2 regions of the Mycobacterium hainanense genome follow, and region 2 is predicted to be linked to the other one. Evidence: riboswitches for the same ligand, from Rfam matches in the RefSeq annotation. Region 2 holds a riboswitch; the other holds the start of a gene.

Region 1 (7,669 bases), 2.2 Mb from region 2:
TCGATGGCGGCTGGAGCTCCACGAAGTATCTGTCGGATTTCGCGTTGAACTCCCGGTGGGTCGAGCGCTGAGCAGTCGGTCCTCAGACGGTGAGCAGCACCTTGACCGCGCGGCGTTCGTCCATCGCCTTGTAGCCCTCGGCGGCGTCCTTCAGCGGGAGGTTCAGGTCGAACACCTTGCCCGGGTTGATCTCTCCGTCCCAGATCAGCCTGATCAGCTCGGGCAGGAACCGGCGTACCGGGGCGAGACCGCCATGCAGGTGCACCATGGAGAAGAACAGCTCATCGCCGGGCAGCGCGACGTCGTGCGAGAGGCCGACGTAGCCCACGTGACCCCCCGGCCGCGTGCAGGAGATCGCCTGCATCATCGATTGCTGGGTGCCGACCGCCTCGACGACGCTGTGGGCGCCGAGGCCGTTGGTCAGGTCTTTGATCCTCGCCACGCCGTCGTCGCCGCGTTCTTCGACGATGTCCGTCGCCCCGAATTCGCGTGCCAACGCTTGGCGATCGCGGTGCCGGCTCATCGCGATGACCCGTTCGGCGCCGAGTTGCTTGGCGGCCAGGACGCCGAGCAGTCCGACCGCCCCGTCGCCGACCACCGTGACGGTCTTGCCGGGGCCCGCCTCGGCGGCCACCGCGGCGAACCAGCCGGTACCCAGCACGTCGGAGGCGGCCAGCAGGCTGGGGACCATCTCGGCGGGCGGCAGCTCGGGCGTGGCGACCAGGGTGCCGTCGGCCAGCGGGATGCGCGCGTACTGCGCCTGGGTGCCGATGTGGCCCATCAGCTCCGCGTGCACGCAGCGGCTCTGGTAGCCCGCCTGGCAGATCTCGCAGGTGTTGTCCGAGGCGACGAACGAGCCGACGACGAATTGGCCGGGCTTGACGTTGCGGACTTCACTGCCGACCTCTTCCACGATGCCCACGTATTCGTGTCCCATCGGTGCGTCGTGGACCTGGTCGGCGCCGCGGTATGGCCATAGATCCGAGCCGCAGATGCAGGTCGCCGACATCTTGATGATCGCGTCGGTCGGATGGATGATCTCGGGGTCGCCCCGGTCTTCGACTCGCACGTCACCCGGGGCATGCATCACGACGCCGCGCATTGGGGGGCCTTCCTCTGCATCATCGTTTGGTCGTTGTCGACCCTAGTCGCGACGCCCTGGCGCCGCGCGGGCGCCGGTGCTGCTCGCACACGTGCGCCCCTACGGCGGGCCGGCGCGCGCGGCGCCCAGCCCGGCCGCTCGAACTTCGCACGAAGTCGGAAAACCGTTGCGTGTCTTCCGGGCAAGCGCCACCGTCGCCCTTAAGCTGGCTCCGATCAAGAGGAGGGGCAGCGACGTATCGGCATCAACTGTGGCGCCGGGCGACAAAGTGGTCAGGGCGCGCTAACCGCGAGCGCTGAGCCGGGCGGGAGTCATCCCGCGCCGGCTCGTCGTGGTCGGCGGACCCGGTGGGTCGCTCCCGTGCGCAGGGCCGGTCGGCTGGCGATCTGGGACAAACCGGAGCGGCGCAACGGGATTCCGGCGCTCGACGGGCTGCGCGCGATCGCCGTCGCGCTGGTGCTGGTCGGGCATGGCGGCATCCCCGGGGTGGGCGGCGGATTCATCGGTGTCGACGTCTTCTTTGTGCTCAGCGGATTCCTGATCACCTCACTGCTCCTGGACGAGCTCGGCCGAACCGGCCGTATCGAGCTGACCGGCTTCTGGATTCGCCGGGCACGGCGGCTGCTGCCGGCCCTGGTGCTCATGGTGCTCACCGTGGGGGCGGCCCGCCAACTCCTTCCCGACCGCTCCCTCACCGGCCTGCGCGACGACGCGATCGCGGCGTTTTTGTGGATGGCGAACTGGCGGTTCGTCGCCCAGAAGACCGACTACTTCACACAGGGCGCCCCGCCCTCGCCGCTGCAGCACACCTGGTCACTCGGGGTGGAGGAGCAGTACTACTTCGTGTGGCCGGTGCTGCTGATCGCGGTGACGGTGCTGTTGGCCGCGCGCGCGAGGCGCCGCTTCACCCGCGCCACCGTCGGCGACGTCCGATTCGCGACGTTCGTCATCGCGACCGTGGGGGCCCTGGCTTCGGCGGCGATCGCCATGGTGATGGTGTCCGACGGCACCAGGGATCGCATCTACTTCGGCACCGATACCCGCGCACAGGCGCTGCTGACCGGCGCCGCGGCGGCGGCTCTGCTGGTCCGCGACTGGCCGTCGCTGAACCGCGGCTGGTGTCTGATCCGAACGCGTTGGGCGCGGCGCGTCGCCCGCGTTCTGCCGCTCGCCGGATTGGCCGGACTTGCAGCGGTGACCCACTACGCGACCGGGGCTAGCGGCGAATTCCGCCACGGTCTGCTCCTCGGCGTGGCGATCGCGTCCGTCCTCGTGGTGGCGCCGGTGGCCTTGGAGCAACGCGGGGCGGTCGCCCGCATCCTGGCCGCGCCGCCGCTGGTGTGGCTGGGCACCATCTCCTACGGCGTCTACCTGTGGCACTGGCCAATCTTCTTGGCGCTGAACGGCGAACGCACGGGGTGGACCGGGCTGCCGCTGTTCGCCGCGCGGTGTGGGGTGACGGTCGCGCTGGCCGCGGCATCCTGGTGGCTGATCGAGCAACCGATCCGGCGCTGGCGGCCGGCGCGGGTGCCGCTGTTGCCGTTGGCGGCGGCGACCGTGGCGAGCGCCGCCGCGGTGACCCTGCTGGTGGTCCCGGTGGGGACCGGGCCCGGCCTGCGCGAGGTCGGCCTGCCGCCGGGAGTTTCGGCGGTCGCCGCCGTGTCCCCGTCGCCGCCGGGCGGCAGCCGCCCCGCCGCTCCCCGCGATCCCAACCGGCCGTTCACCGTTTCGGTATTCGGCGATTCGATCGGGTGGACGTGGATGCATTACCTGCCGCCGACGCCGGGATTCGCGTTCCTCGATCACACCGTCATCGGCTGCAGCCTGGTGCGCGGCACGCCGTATCGGTACATCGGTCAAACCCTGGAGCAGAGGCCGGAATGCGACGGCTGGCCGCTCAGATGGTCGACGCAGGTTGCCCAGGATCAACCGGACGTCGCGCTGTTGGTCATCGGCCGCTGGGAAACGGTCGACCGCGTCAACGAGGGTCAGTGGACCCACATCGGTGATCCGACGTTCGACGCGTACCTCAACGGTGAGCTGGAACGGGCGCTGAACATCGCCGGTTCCACCGGCGCTCGAGTGGTGGTCGCCACCGTGCCGTACAGCAGGGGCGGCGAAAAGCCGGATGGGCGACTGTACCCGGAGGACCAGCCGGATCGGGTCAACTTGTGGAACACCATGCTGCGCAAGACGGTCGGCCATCACAGAGGCGTGCAGATTCTGGACCTGAATAAAAAGCTATGCCCGGACGGCGTCTACACCGCCAAGGTCGACGGCATCAAGGTTCGCAGCGACGGCGTCCACCTCACGCCCGAAGGGGTGAAGTGGTTGACGCCGTGGCTCGAGGAATCTCTGCGTTAAGACCCGGTGCGGCAGCTTATCTCCATGCTGTCGCTGTCCCGGACCGCGAAGTTGAAACTGACGTAACCGTTCTCGGGATCACGCACCCGGTCCAGATACGGTTGGGTGTCCGCGGCGTTGGCGTTGTCGGCGACCACCAACGCGCCCGTCGACAGCCGCGGCTCGAGCAGCTCGATCACCGGCAGGTACAGGTCCTTCCAACCGTCGAGCAAGACGAAGTCGACCGGTCCGTCCAGCGCGGCCAGCGTGGCCAGCGCGTCCCCTTCGAGGATCGTGATCACGTCGTCGAGGCCCGTCTGCGCGAATGTCTGCCGCGCGGCGGCGATCTTGGAGTCGTTGAGCTCGGTCGTCACCACCCGCCCGGCGCCGTTGTCGCGCACCGCCGACGCCAGGTGGACGGCGGAGATGCCGAACGACATGCCGAACTCGACGACCGTCGCCGGACGGGTCGCGCGCACCAGTGCGTAGAGCAACCGGCCGGCCTCGGGCGTGACCGGGATGTAGAACTCGCTCATCGCGTCGGCGCGCTCCTGCGCGGTCATCGGCCGGTCGAAGTCGGCGTGCCGCGCGCGCAACAGCGACATTTGGTCTTTCGCTTCGGTGTACATGCGGTCGAGCACGGACGCGACCTTCGGAGCTGTCAGAGTGTTGGCCATGCCGTCGAGGGTAGGCGTCGGCGGGGGAGCGAGCGGCCGCGCAGAGCTATCAGGGGCCACGACCTGCCGCAATGGTTACGCGATGCGTTTGACGGGCACCTGACCGCGGTGTACAAAGGTGTTCGCAAGCACCTCGGTAGGTGAGGCGTCTGCACGGACACAGGCCACTGACCCCGAACGTCGAGAGACGCCCCGGGTCAGGACAGCTCTTCCCGGACCCAAGGGTTGAGCCCAAGTGGCTTCTGGAACGACCATCGGTCGAGTTCCGGATACGCCGTGCAGTGCCGAAGCTCCGACGAGAGGGGTGCGGTCGGCGGCGTTTCGCCGGCATTGGCTCCTCTCCCGTCACAGGTGACATGTGATGACACCTGCGCGTGTCGTGGCCGTGAGGAGGTGAGGGCGAGATGAGTCCAGGCGATAGTCCCTATCCGAAATCCGTCTTGTCCCGATCTGGTTCCGGCATTCCTTCTGCCGCTTGAGTTTTCGCGGTCATCGTCGGTAAATCGCGCGCCTAGGCGCCCGCGAGCTGCCGTTGCTGCCCGCCTCTTCTGAGCCGATCGGGCCTCCCTTGAAGGAGAAGATCATGGCTTTTGTTGTTACACACCGTGTTACCGGCCGCACCGGGGGGCGTGGCCGGGCCTTGCTGCGGTCGGCACGCCTGCTGGCGACCAAGTTGCACGCGCGGAGCGCCCTGACTCCCCAGGAGCGGGCCAACCTCTACGTGTCGCGGATGCCGATCGCGGTGGTCACGGCCTCGCTCGGCGGACACCCCTCGACCGGCGACCGCCGGTGACGATTCGGGCGAACACACCATGAGCGCTGTCTCATCCGAGGCCCTCGGCGCCGTCGACGCGGCCGCGCCGCCGACTCCGGCGGCGGCACACGCCGGCGACATCGTCGGCGCGTTCGGCCGTATCGGGCGCGACGGCGCCGGGGCCACCGGCGGTCGCTGGCGCCGCCTGCGCACGCTGATGGTCATCAGCGGTCCCGGGTTGATCGTGATGGTCGGGGACAACGACGCCGGCGGTGTCGCGACCTACGCGCAGGCCGGTCAGAACTACGGGATGGCGCTGTTGTGGACGCTCGCGTTGCTGATCCCGGTGCTGTACGTCAACCAGGAGATGGTGCTCAGGCTCGGCGCGATTACCCGAGTTGGGCACGCGCGCTTGATCTTCGAGCGCTTCGGCAAGTTCTGGGGCGCGTTCAGCGTCGGGGACCTGCTGGTCCTGAATGCGTTGACGATCGTCACCGAATTCATCGGTGTCGCGCTGGCGCTCGGATTCCTCGGTTGCCCCAAGGTGATTGCGGTCCCGGCCGCCGCCGTCCTGCTCTTCGCGGTGGTGGCCGGGGGATCGTTCCGCCGCTGGGAGGGGCTGATGTTCCTGCTGATCGCGGTGAACGTCCTCGTCATTCCGATGGTGCTGTTGGTGCACCCGTCGGCGAGTAGGGTTGCGAGCGGCCTGGTTCCGGGCTTCGCGGGCGGGGTCAACTCCACTGTGTTGCTGTTGGTGATCGCCATCGTGGGCACCACGGTCGCGCCGTGGCAGCTGTTCTTCCAGCAGTCCAACGTGGTGGACAAGCGCATCACCGCCCGCTGGATGGGCTATGCCCGAGCCGATTTGGTGATCGGAATCGTCGTGGTCATGGTCGGCGCGACCGCGCTCATGGCGGTCACCGCCTTCGGTCTGGCAGGCACGCCGGAGGTGGGCCACTTCGCCGACGCCGGCGCGGTAGCGGCAGGGTTGTCCAGGCACCTCGGCGGCACGGTCGGCACGCTGTTCGCGATCGTCCTGCTCGACGCATCGCTGATCGGCGCGAACGCCATCGGGCTGGCCACCACCTATGCCATCGGAGACGCGATGGGCAAGAGACATTCGCTGCACTGGAAGATCAGCGAGGCTCCCTTGTTCTACGGCGGCTACGCGCTGCTGCTCGTGGTGTCGGCGGCTGTCGCGTTCAGCCCCGACCACGTCCTGGGTCTGGTAACCCAGGGTGTGCAGGCCCTCGCCGGTGTCCTACTGCCCTCGGCCACCGTGTTTTTGGTGCTGCTGTGCAACGACCGCGCGCTGCTGGGGCCCTGGGCGAACAGCGTGCGGCAGAACATCGTCGCCTGGACCATCGTGTGGGCGCTGGTGCTGCTGTCGCTGGCGCTGACGGCGACGACGTTCTTCCCCGGACTCGCGACGTCGACCATCGAGGCCGGGCTGGCGGTAGGCGCGGCGATCGGCGTGATCGGCGGCGCCGCCGTCATCGTCGCCGGCCGCCGCGACACCGAGTTGCGCGATGCCGAGGCCATGGTGCGGGAGCTCGGCGGCGGCCTCGACCCCGAGCAGGTAGACGAACTCGACGACACCCCAACGCTTACCCGCGCCGAACGCCGCGCCGTCCGCCGGCAGGACCGGATGAATTGGCAGACCCCCAGCCTCGCCGGTTTGGCCCGCCCGGCCATGTCGCCCGCTCGCCGGGCGGGGCTGTTCACCCTGCGGGCTTATCTGGTCGTCGCAGTCGCGCTGGTGGTGGTCAAAGTCGTGCAGGCCGGAGTCGTCGGGCCCGCCGCGTCATTGTGAATCCGTAGGCAGCAGAACAATCTTGCCGCGGGTGTGGCGCTTCTCGAGTTCTTCGTAGGCGTCGGCGACCCGATCGAGCGGATAGGTGGCGGCGACTTCGAAATCGATCGCGCCACTGGCGACGAGGTCGGCCATCTCGGCCAACACCTCCGGCGTCGACGCTTCGGCGCTGCCTTCGGTCTTGGCGCCCACCTCGGCGGCCTTCTGGAACGAGATGATGGTGTCGATTCGCTCGGGTGGGACTCCGAGATCGACGGCGAGCTGCACGTAGTCGGGGCTGAACAGGTCGATGAACGCGTCGATTCCGGACGGTGCCGCCTCGCGCAGCCGATCGGCCAGCCCGTCCCCATACGGGATCGGAATGACGCCGTGGGCGCGCAGCCAGTCGGCGTTGCCCGGTCCGGCGATGCCGAGCACCCGCGCCCCGCGGCGCACCAGAAGCTGCACGGCGATGCTCCCCACACCGCCCGCGGCCGCCGAGACGCCGACTGTCTCACCCGGTTGCGGTGCCACCGCCCGGACGGCCGCGTACGCCGTCGCGCCGACGACGTAGAGCGAACCCGCCACCTCCCAACTGAGTTGAGGCGGTTTGCGAATCAGCTGGCCCACCGGAACCGCGGTGTGGGTCGCGTGGCTGGATCGGCGGAAGCTGAACCCCAAAACCTCGTCGCCGACCGCGAATTCGCCGACCCCGGGGCCTACCTCGGTGACGACCCCGGCAAGGTCGCTGCCCTCCCCGGACGGAAAGGTCGCGGGAAACATCTCATGCATCGCCCCGATGCGGATGGCCGCCTCGCCGGGGTTGATCCCGGCGGCCCGGACCTCGACGACCACCTCGCCGGGGCCGGGCCTGGGCATGTCGACGTCGGCCACGTACAACACGTCGCGGCCCCCGTACCGGTCGAACCGTACGGCGCGCGCGGCAGCAGCCGCCATGGCGATCCCCTCTCACCGTGAGCATCATTCCCTCACGCCAGCAT
Region 2 (7,669 bases):
GCGCAGCTCCTGCAGTTCGCGGATGCGGTCCTTGGCCCAGCCCTCGGCCTCCAGCTCCGGTGTCACAGTGCCGTCGAGCACCACCAGCCCGGCCCCACCAGGGAGGGCCGCGGTGAACTCCGGGTCGGCGGCGACCAGCCGGGAGCTGTACTCGTCGGGCAACAGCACCGCGGGACCCGCGGTCAGGGTTCCGTCGGGGTTGACGACGCCCTCCCCCGCCTTGACGGCCTTGATGGCGGCCTGCACGTCCTTGCCCAGCCGCGGGCCCGCCACCCGGGCGTTGACCGTGAGCTCGAACCGGCCGTAGGTGTCGATCGCGTCGGTCAGCTCGACGCTCTTGACGTTCAGCTCATCGGCGATCAGGTCGACGAACGGCTCCAGGCTCCGCGGGTTCTCAACGGCCACAGTCAATTTCAGCAGCGGCAGGCGCACGCGCAGCTTCTTGGCCTTGCGCAGCGACGACGCGGCCGAGCACACCTCGCGCACCTGGTCCATCGCGGCGACCAGGCCGGGGTCGGCGGGCAGCGCCTCGTCCGGCCAATCGGTCAGGTGCACCGAGCGCCCCCCGGTGAGGCCGCGCCAGATGATCTCGGTGACCGACGGGAGCAGCGGCGCGGCCAGCCTGGCCGTCACCTCGAGCACGGTGTGCAGCGTGTCGATCGCGTCGGGGTCCTCCTCCCAGAACCGCGAACGCGACCGTCGCACATACCAATTCGTCAACGCCTCGGTGAACTGCCGCAGGTGCTCGCAGGCCCGCGAGATGTCACAGGTGTCCATCTCGCGGGTCAGGTTGTCGCGCAGTTCGGCCAGCTTGGCCAGGATGTAGCGGTCCAGCACCTGCCGCGAATCGGTGCGCCAGGTACCGACTTTGGGCGCGTAGAGGGCCAGGAAGCTGTAGGCATTCCACAGCGGGAGCAGGACCTGGCGCACACCCTCGCGGATGCCCTGCTCGGTGACGATGAGGTTGCCGCCGCGCAGGATCGGGGAGGCCATCAGGAACCACCGCATCGCGTCGGAGCCGTCGCGGTCGAACACCTCGGAGACGTCCGGGTAGTTGCGCAGCGACTTGCTCATCTTCTGTCCGTCGGAGCCCAGCACGATCCCGTGCGCGACACAGGTTTTGAAGGACGGCCGGTCGAACAGCGCGGTGGCCAGCACGTGCAGGGTGTAGAACCAGCCGCGGGTCTGCCCGATGTACTCGACGATGAAGTCGCCGGGATAGTGCCCGTCGAACCAGTCGCGATTCTCGAACGGGTAATGCACCTGGGCGTACGGCATGGAGCCCGAGTCGAACCACACGTCGAGCACGTCGGGGATGCGTCGCATGGTGCTGCGCCCGGTGGGATCGTCGGGGTTGGGCCGGGTCAGCTCGTCGATGTAGGGCCGGTGCAAGTTGGTCGGCCGCACCCCGAAATCGCGCTCCAGCTCGTCGAGGCTGCCGTAGACGTCGATGCGCGGGTAGGCCGGGTCGTCGGACTTCCACACCGGAATGGGGCTGCCCCAGTAGCGGTTTCGCGAGATCGACCAGTCGCGGGCGCCCTGCAGCCACTTGCCGAACTGGCCGTCCTTGACGTGTTCGGGATACCAGGTGATCTGCTGGTTGAGCTCCACCATGCGGTCGCGGAATGCGGTGACCGCGACGAACCACGACGACACCGCCCGGTAGATCAGCGGGTTGCGGCAGCGCCAGCAGTGCGGGTAGGGGTGCTCGTAGGTCTCGTGGCGCAGCAGCACCGCGCCGTTCGCCGCCGCCGGGCCGCTGCCGTTCTTCAGGTCCCGGATGATGGACGGGTTGGCGTCGAAGACGTGCTGCCCCTGATAATCCGGCACCGTGGCGTCGAAGCGGCCCTTGGAATCGACCGGCGTCACCGGCACGATGCCCACCTTGTCGGTGGTCGCCATGTCGTCCTCGCCGTAAGCCGGGGCCATGTGCACGATGCCGGTGCCGTCCTCGGTGGTGACGAACTCCCCCGGCAGCACCTGAAAAGCCTTGGGGCTGTCCAGGAAATACGGGAAGGGCGGCAGGTAGCGCGTGCCCAGCAGGTCGGCCCCCCGGTAAGTGCCCAGGATCTCGGGCTCCTCACCCAGCTCGCGGGCGTAGGCGGCCAGCCTCGGCTGCGCCAGCACGAAACGATGGTCGCCGGATGGGACCTCGACGTAGGTCACGTCGGGGTTGACGGCGACCGCCTGGTTCGACGGCAGCGTCCACGGTGTCGTCGTCCACACCAGCAGGTGCGCGCCGTCCAACGCGCCGCCGACCACCTTGAATCCGACCGTCAGCGCCGGGTCCTGCCGGCTCTGGTAGACGTCGTCGTCCATGCGCAATTCGTGGTTGGACAACGGGGTTTCGTCGCGCCAGCAGTACGGCAGGACGCGGTAACCCTCGTAGGCCAGGCCCTTGTCCCAGAGCTGCTTGAACGCCCAAATGACCGATTCCATGTAGGGCAGGTCGAGCGTCTTGTAGTCGTTGTCGAAGTCGACCCAGCGGGCCTGGCGGGTGACGTACGCCTGCCATTCGTCGGTGTAACGCAAGACCGACGCGCGGCACGCGTCGTTGAACGCGGCGATCCCCATGTCGTCGATCTGAGATTTGTCGTTGATGCCGAGTTGGCGCTCGACCTCGAGCTCGGCGGGCAATCCATGCGTGTCCCAACCGAACCGGCGCTCCACCTTGTAGCCGCGCATGGTGCGGTACCGCGGAACGATGTCCTTGACGTAGCCGGTGAGCAGGTGCCCGTAGTGCGGCAGGCCATTGGCGAACGGCGGCCCGTCGTAAAAGACGTACTCGTCGGCGCCGTCGCGGCGCGCGATGCTGGCGCGGAAAGTGTCGTCTTGGGCCCAGTAGTCGAGGACCTCGAGTTCCAGAGCCGGGAAGTCGGGTGCGCCGCTCGCCAGCTTGGGATAAGCCCTGGCTTCAGCGTTTTCTGTCAACGCGTCGTCTCCTGCGTGCCTATGGTCAGGCCGGGGACGACGACGCGCTGTCTGCGCGAGCGCCGCGGTACCACCCCGCTTGCCACGCCGTGGCGTGGCCGCTCGTTTCAAGGCTGTGACGGGCCCACCCGTTCGGTTCTACTGAGCCGGCCCGAGAAAGATGCCGGCTGTTCTTCCGAAGGCTCCCCGGTGATGCCGGATCGACGCCGATGGCCCGATTCTACTCAGGCGGAGCACCCCAAGGGGCTACCTGGCCTCAGGAAACACCTGCGGCCGGGTAGCCCCTTGGAGCCTTGGTTGGTCGCTGTCCATCGGATCAGGCCTGAATTTCGAGCACACCGGCCCGCAGCAGGGCCGCGTACAGGTGGCGCAGCGGGATGCTGAGCAGGCGGGTGGCGCCCTCCACCAACGGGTCGCCCACGACGGGCTGCGGGTTGGCCCGCGGGGTGGCCTTCTTGGGCGCGGGGGCCTTGGTCGTCTCGACGTCGCGCACCACCGTCAACTTGCGGGCGGGCGCTACGGTTACCACTTCGTCGTACAGAGCTGCGGTCATGGTCGTCTCCTGACGGGTTCGAACGGGGACTGAATGAATTTGACGTGCCCCGTCCCGCCGCGGTTCCGGTCCCAGAACGCTTGGCCGATAAGCCAGTTAGCGTTTGCGACGCCTCAGCTGAGAACGCCGTGCCGGAGACCGGATCGGGACGAGACGGAGTTCGGACTTCGGTCCGGACTATCGCTGGAACTCATGTGTCCCTCACCTCCTCGCGGTCACGACGCATGCGGTTGTCCGCACACGATTTGCGCGCAGCATGAGGAGCAGAAACCCGACGACCGCCGGTAATCTGCACCCCTCTCGTCAGAGCTTTGGCACCACACGACGTGTCCGGTTGTCCGGAAGCCACCTGGGCTCAACCCTTAAGCCGGGAGGAGCTGTCCTGACCCGGGGCGTCTTTCGACGTTCGGGGTCAGTGGCCTGTATTCGTGTAGACGCCTCACCTAACGAGGTGCTTACCCGACCGATAATGCACGACGGGTCCGACGGGGTCAAACTCATCGGCGCGGGGTTTCGCAATCTTTACGAATCCGCGCGGCCGGCCCACAGGATTCTGCCAGGACCGGGCCGCTGAGCTGGGCGTATGCGCTCCTCCGGACGCCACCGAATGTTCATCTGGTGTTTGCGCCGGCGCCCAAGCGTGTGCGTCCAGGGCGAAGGTTGTCGGCGTGTCGTCGCCGTGCGCGCACCCCGAAAGCCGTCGGCGCACACGCGAAACGCGTCTTAGTTCTCGATGAGCCCGTCGAGCCGCCCGATGGTGTCGATGAATTCCTCGACCATGTCGAGCATCACCGTTCGCGCGGGGCGAACCCGGTCGAGCGAGCCGACCACCTGGCCGACGAAGTAGGTGGCCAGCTCGCGCGCCTTGGCCCCGGGGTGCGCGGCCGCGGAGTTGATGCGCACCTGCGGCTCGCTGACCAGCGCTGTCTGCAGCGGCATGCCGAGGGGCTCGGGATTCCCCGGGCGGTCCCATTCGTCGGTCCAGGCCGTGCGCAGCATCCGCGCCGGCTTGCCGGTCATCGATCGCGACCGCACGGTGTCCGAGGAGGTGGCGGCCAGGAACTTATCCTTGACCACCGGCGGCGTCTCGGCCTCCTCGGTGGTCAGCCACACCGACCCGCACCACACGCCCTCGGCGCCGAGCGCCAGGGCCGCCGCGACCTGGCGGCCGCGGGCGATCCCGCCTGCGGCGAGAACGGGGACCGGCGCCACGGCGTCGACGACCTCGGGCACCAGGACCATGGTGGCGACCTCGCCGGTGTGCCCCCCGGCCTCGGTCCCCTGCGCCACGATCAGGTCGACTCCGGCGGCCGCGTGCCGTTGGGCGTGACGCGTGGTGCCGGCCAGCGCTGCCACCAGCACGTCACGATCGTGGGCGCGGTCAACCAGGTCCGCGGGCGGCGGCCCGAGCGCGCTGGCGATCAGCCGGATGCGGTGCGCGAACGCCACCTCCAGCAGGGGCTCGTAACCCTTCGGCGAGATGTTGAGGCCGCCTGCGGGGCCCCGCGCCTCCTGGGGCGGGGCCGTGATCCCGTAGCGGGCGAGGATGTCGTCGACGAACGCGCGGTGCTCCTCGGGCAGCCGCGCCCGCACCTGTGCGGCATCGATGCCACCCTCATCCGCGCCGACGTACTTCGGTGGCAGCAGCAGGTCCACCCCGAAGGGCTTGCCGCCGGTCTGCTCCTGAATCCACGTCAGTTCGTTCTCCAGCCGCTGGGGGCTGTGCGCCACCGCGCCGAGGACGCCGAACCCGCCCGCATTGGTCACCGCGGCCACCACATCGCGGCAGTGGCTGAACGCGCAGATGGGGAACTCGACGCCGAGCATTTCGGCGACCCTGGTACGCATTGCCCGACGCTAAAGAGCCACCGATCGATATGTCAATCGACGACGGCCTCGGCGGGTGACCGGCCGTCCGGCGGCCAGCTGGACACGCCCTCTTCGAGCGGGACCTGCAGGCTCTGCAGGATCGACGAGACCATCCGCCACGCCCCGATCACGGTGACCAGCTCGATGAGAACCGTTGTGTCGCCTTGCAATTCGCGCTCGCAGGCCGCCCAGCTTGCGGCGCTCACCGCGCCGTCGCGGACCACGTCGTCGGTGGCGGCCAGCACCGCCCGCTCGGCGGCCCCGAACCCGTCGTGCGCCTGCCAGTCGCGCACGCCGAGCAGGTCGTCGGGCGCCACGCCCAGCCGCGACGCGACCCGCCAGTGCTGCGTCCATTCGTAGTCGCAGGCGGTGAGCCAGCCGATCCGCATGATCACCAGCTCGCGCAACCGCGGGTCGAGCGCGCCGTGCCAGAGCATGGTGGCCAGCAGATCGTTGATCGCGCGCGCCAGCGGCGGGTGGTTCAGCAGCACCTGGAAGATGCTCAGCTCGGCCATGTAGTTGGGCACGGCCGCTTCGTCGGCGGCGGCCGTGGCTTCATCGAGCGGCAGTTTGGGCACGCGAGCTGTTGTCATGGTGAACACCTTCGTGTGCTGGCGGGACACCGTCACGATCATCGGCCATGTTAGTCACGAACCGCCGCCCCGTTGCCCGAACGCCGCGATGCCGTGACTGCCCGATCGAAACCGTTGGCGCCCTGCGCATTCAGAGCAATCCGAGCAGTTGTAGGTCGGTCGGGTCGGCGGTCATGGCCGCCAGCACCCGGCGGAACCGCTCGACGAGCGCGTCGATGCCGGCCGCGTCGAAGACCTCGGTGTCGAATTCGACTCGCAGGCGCAGTTCCTCGCCCGGCGCCGCCCGCACCGAGAGGGGATAGTGGGTGAACCCCCGGCTGGCGAAATCGGTGACGGCGACTTCGTGGGCGCCCGCCAGCGCGGCGGTGTCGATCGGAGAGTCCTCGTACACGAACAAGGTGTCGAACAGCCGCTCGTGGCCGGTTACGCGGTGAATTTCGGGCAGCGCGAGATGCTGGTGTTCGAGGGTGTGATTGTGGGCGCGGCGCAGCTGGTCGAGCAGGCCGGCGACGGTGGTTGCCGGGGTGATGTTGGCCCGCACCGGAACCGTGTTGGCCAGCAGGCCCACCATCGATTCGGCGCCGGGCAACTCGGCCGGGCGGCCCGACACCACCGCGCCGAACACCACGTCGTCCTGCCCCGTCAGCCAGGCCAGCAGCTGCGCCCACCCGGCCTGCAGGACGGTGCTGACGGTGGTGTGCGACGAGCGGGCCAGCGCGCTCAGGGCCCGCGTGGTGTCCGCAGGCACTGCGAAGGTCGCGACCCCGCGCCGCCCCGCCCGGCCCGGCGCGCGCACCAGCGTCGGGGTGTCGAACCCGTCGAGCACCTGGCGCCACGCCGTCCGCGCCGCGGCCGCGTCGCGGGTGGCCAGCCAGGTGAGGTAGCTGCGGTACGGCGTCGCGGCCGGCAGCGGCTCCTGGTAGTAACCGGCGAAGATCTCCCGGAGCACGATCGGCAGCGACCAGCCGTCCATCGCGATGTGGTGGACGGTCAGCACAAGGCGATGCCGGTCTGTCGTGGTGCGGACCAACGCCGCCCGAAAGGCCGCGGGGGTCGCCGGGTCGCACACCGCGGCACGCTCGGCGACGCACAGCTGCTCGATCCGCTGATCGGGGGCGGGATCGTCGGCGTCGAGCTGGAGGTAGCGCCAGGCGATGGCGGGGTCGGCCGGGATGATCTGCACCGGCTCGTCGAACTCTTCGCTGAACCGGGCCACCAGGTTGGGGTGCCGGTCGACCACGTTGCGGACCGCCTGGCACAGGCGGTGTGGGTCGAGCGGGCCGCAGACGGTGATGTCGAGCTGCACCGCGTACACGTCGTCGCCCGGGTCCCGTCCGGAGCCGGTGTGGAAAAGCAGTCCTTGCTGCACCGGGGTCAACGGCAGCACGTCGGCGGTCGGGTGTCGCCGGCAGAGCTCGTCGATCTGCTGCTGGGTCAGCCGGGCGGGAGTGATGTCCGACGGGGTCAACCCGCCGCCGCCGTTTCGCACGTGCGCGCAGATGCCGGTCAGGGCGGCGCACCACAACTGGCTGAGGCGGAGGACCTGCCCGTGCTCCAGGACCGACGGCGCCCACATCCAATTGGCATGCAGGAGTGGGCCCTTCGCCGTTTCCATGATGCCGGCGTTGAGCTCCAGCGTATGTCCGAGCGGAATGGGCAGTGCCGTGGTCGCGGCGGTGAACGTCGGACCGCAGGGGTCGGGCCGCCACAGGTCGTCCGACAA

What was found. A riboswitch is a leader RNA that binds a small molecule or an ion and turns the genes downstream of it on or off. The one in region 2 is predicted to bind magnesium.
Region 1: another riboswitch for magnesium. It lies ahead of ACEL92_RS26540 (hypothetical protein); the one in region 2 lies ahead of ACEL92_RS15685 (Rv1535 family protein).

The regions. Positions count from the first base shown of each region.
Region 1 covers NZ_CP169059.1:5,626,729-5,634,397, reverse strand. The annotation lists gene ACEL92_RS26560 (SDR family NAD(P)-dependent oxidoreductase) at 1-71, shown strand, start outside; gene ACEL92_RS26555 (zinc-dependent alcohol dehydrogenase family protein) at 83-1,102, opposite strand; gene ACEL92_RS26550 (acyltransferase family protein) at 1,463-3,466, shown strand; gene ACEL92_RS26545 (O-methyltransferase) at 3,463-4,122, opposite strand; M-box (ykoK) riboswitch at 4,248-4,433, shown strand; gene ACEL92_RS26540 (hypothetical protein) at 4,706-4,915, shown strand; gene ACEL92_RS26535 (NRAMP family divalent metal transporter) at 4,935-6,689, shown strand; gene ACEL92_RS26530 (NADP-dependent oxidoreductase) at 6,681-7,625, opposite strand.
Region 2 covers NZ_CP169059.1:3,388,531-3,396,199, forward strand. The annotation lists gene ileS (isoleucine--tRNA ligase) at 1-2,931, opposite strand, end outside; gene ACEL92_RS15685 (Rv1535 family protein) at 3,248-3,484, opposite strand; M-box (ykoK) riboswitch at 3,773-3,942, opposite strand; gene ACEL92_RS15690 (NAD(P)H-dependent flavin oxidoreductase) at 4,208-5,332, opposite strand; gene ACEL92_RS15695 (carboxymuconolactone decarboxylase family protein) at 5,365-5,946, opposite strand; gene ACEL92_RS15700 (amino acid adenylation domain-containing protein) at 6,077-7,669, opposite strand, start outside.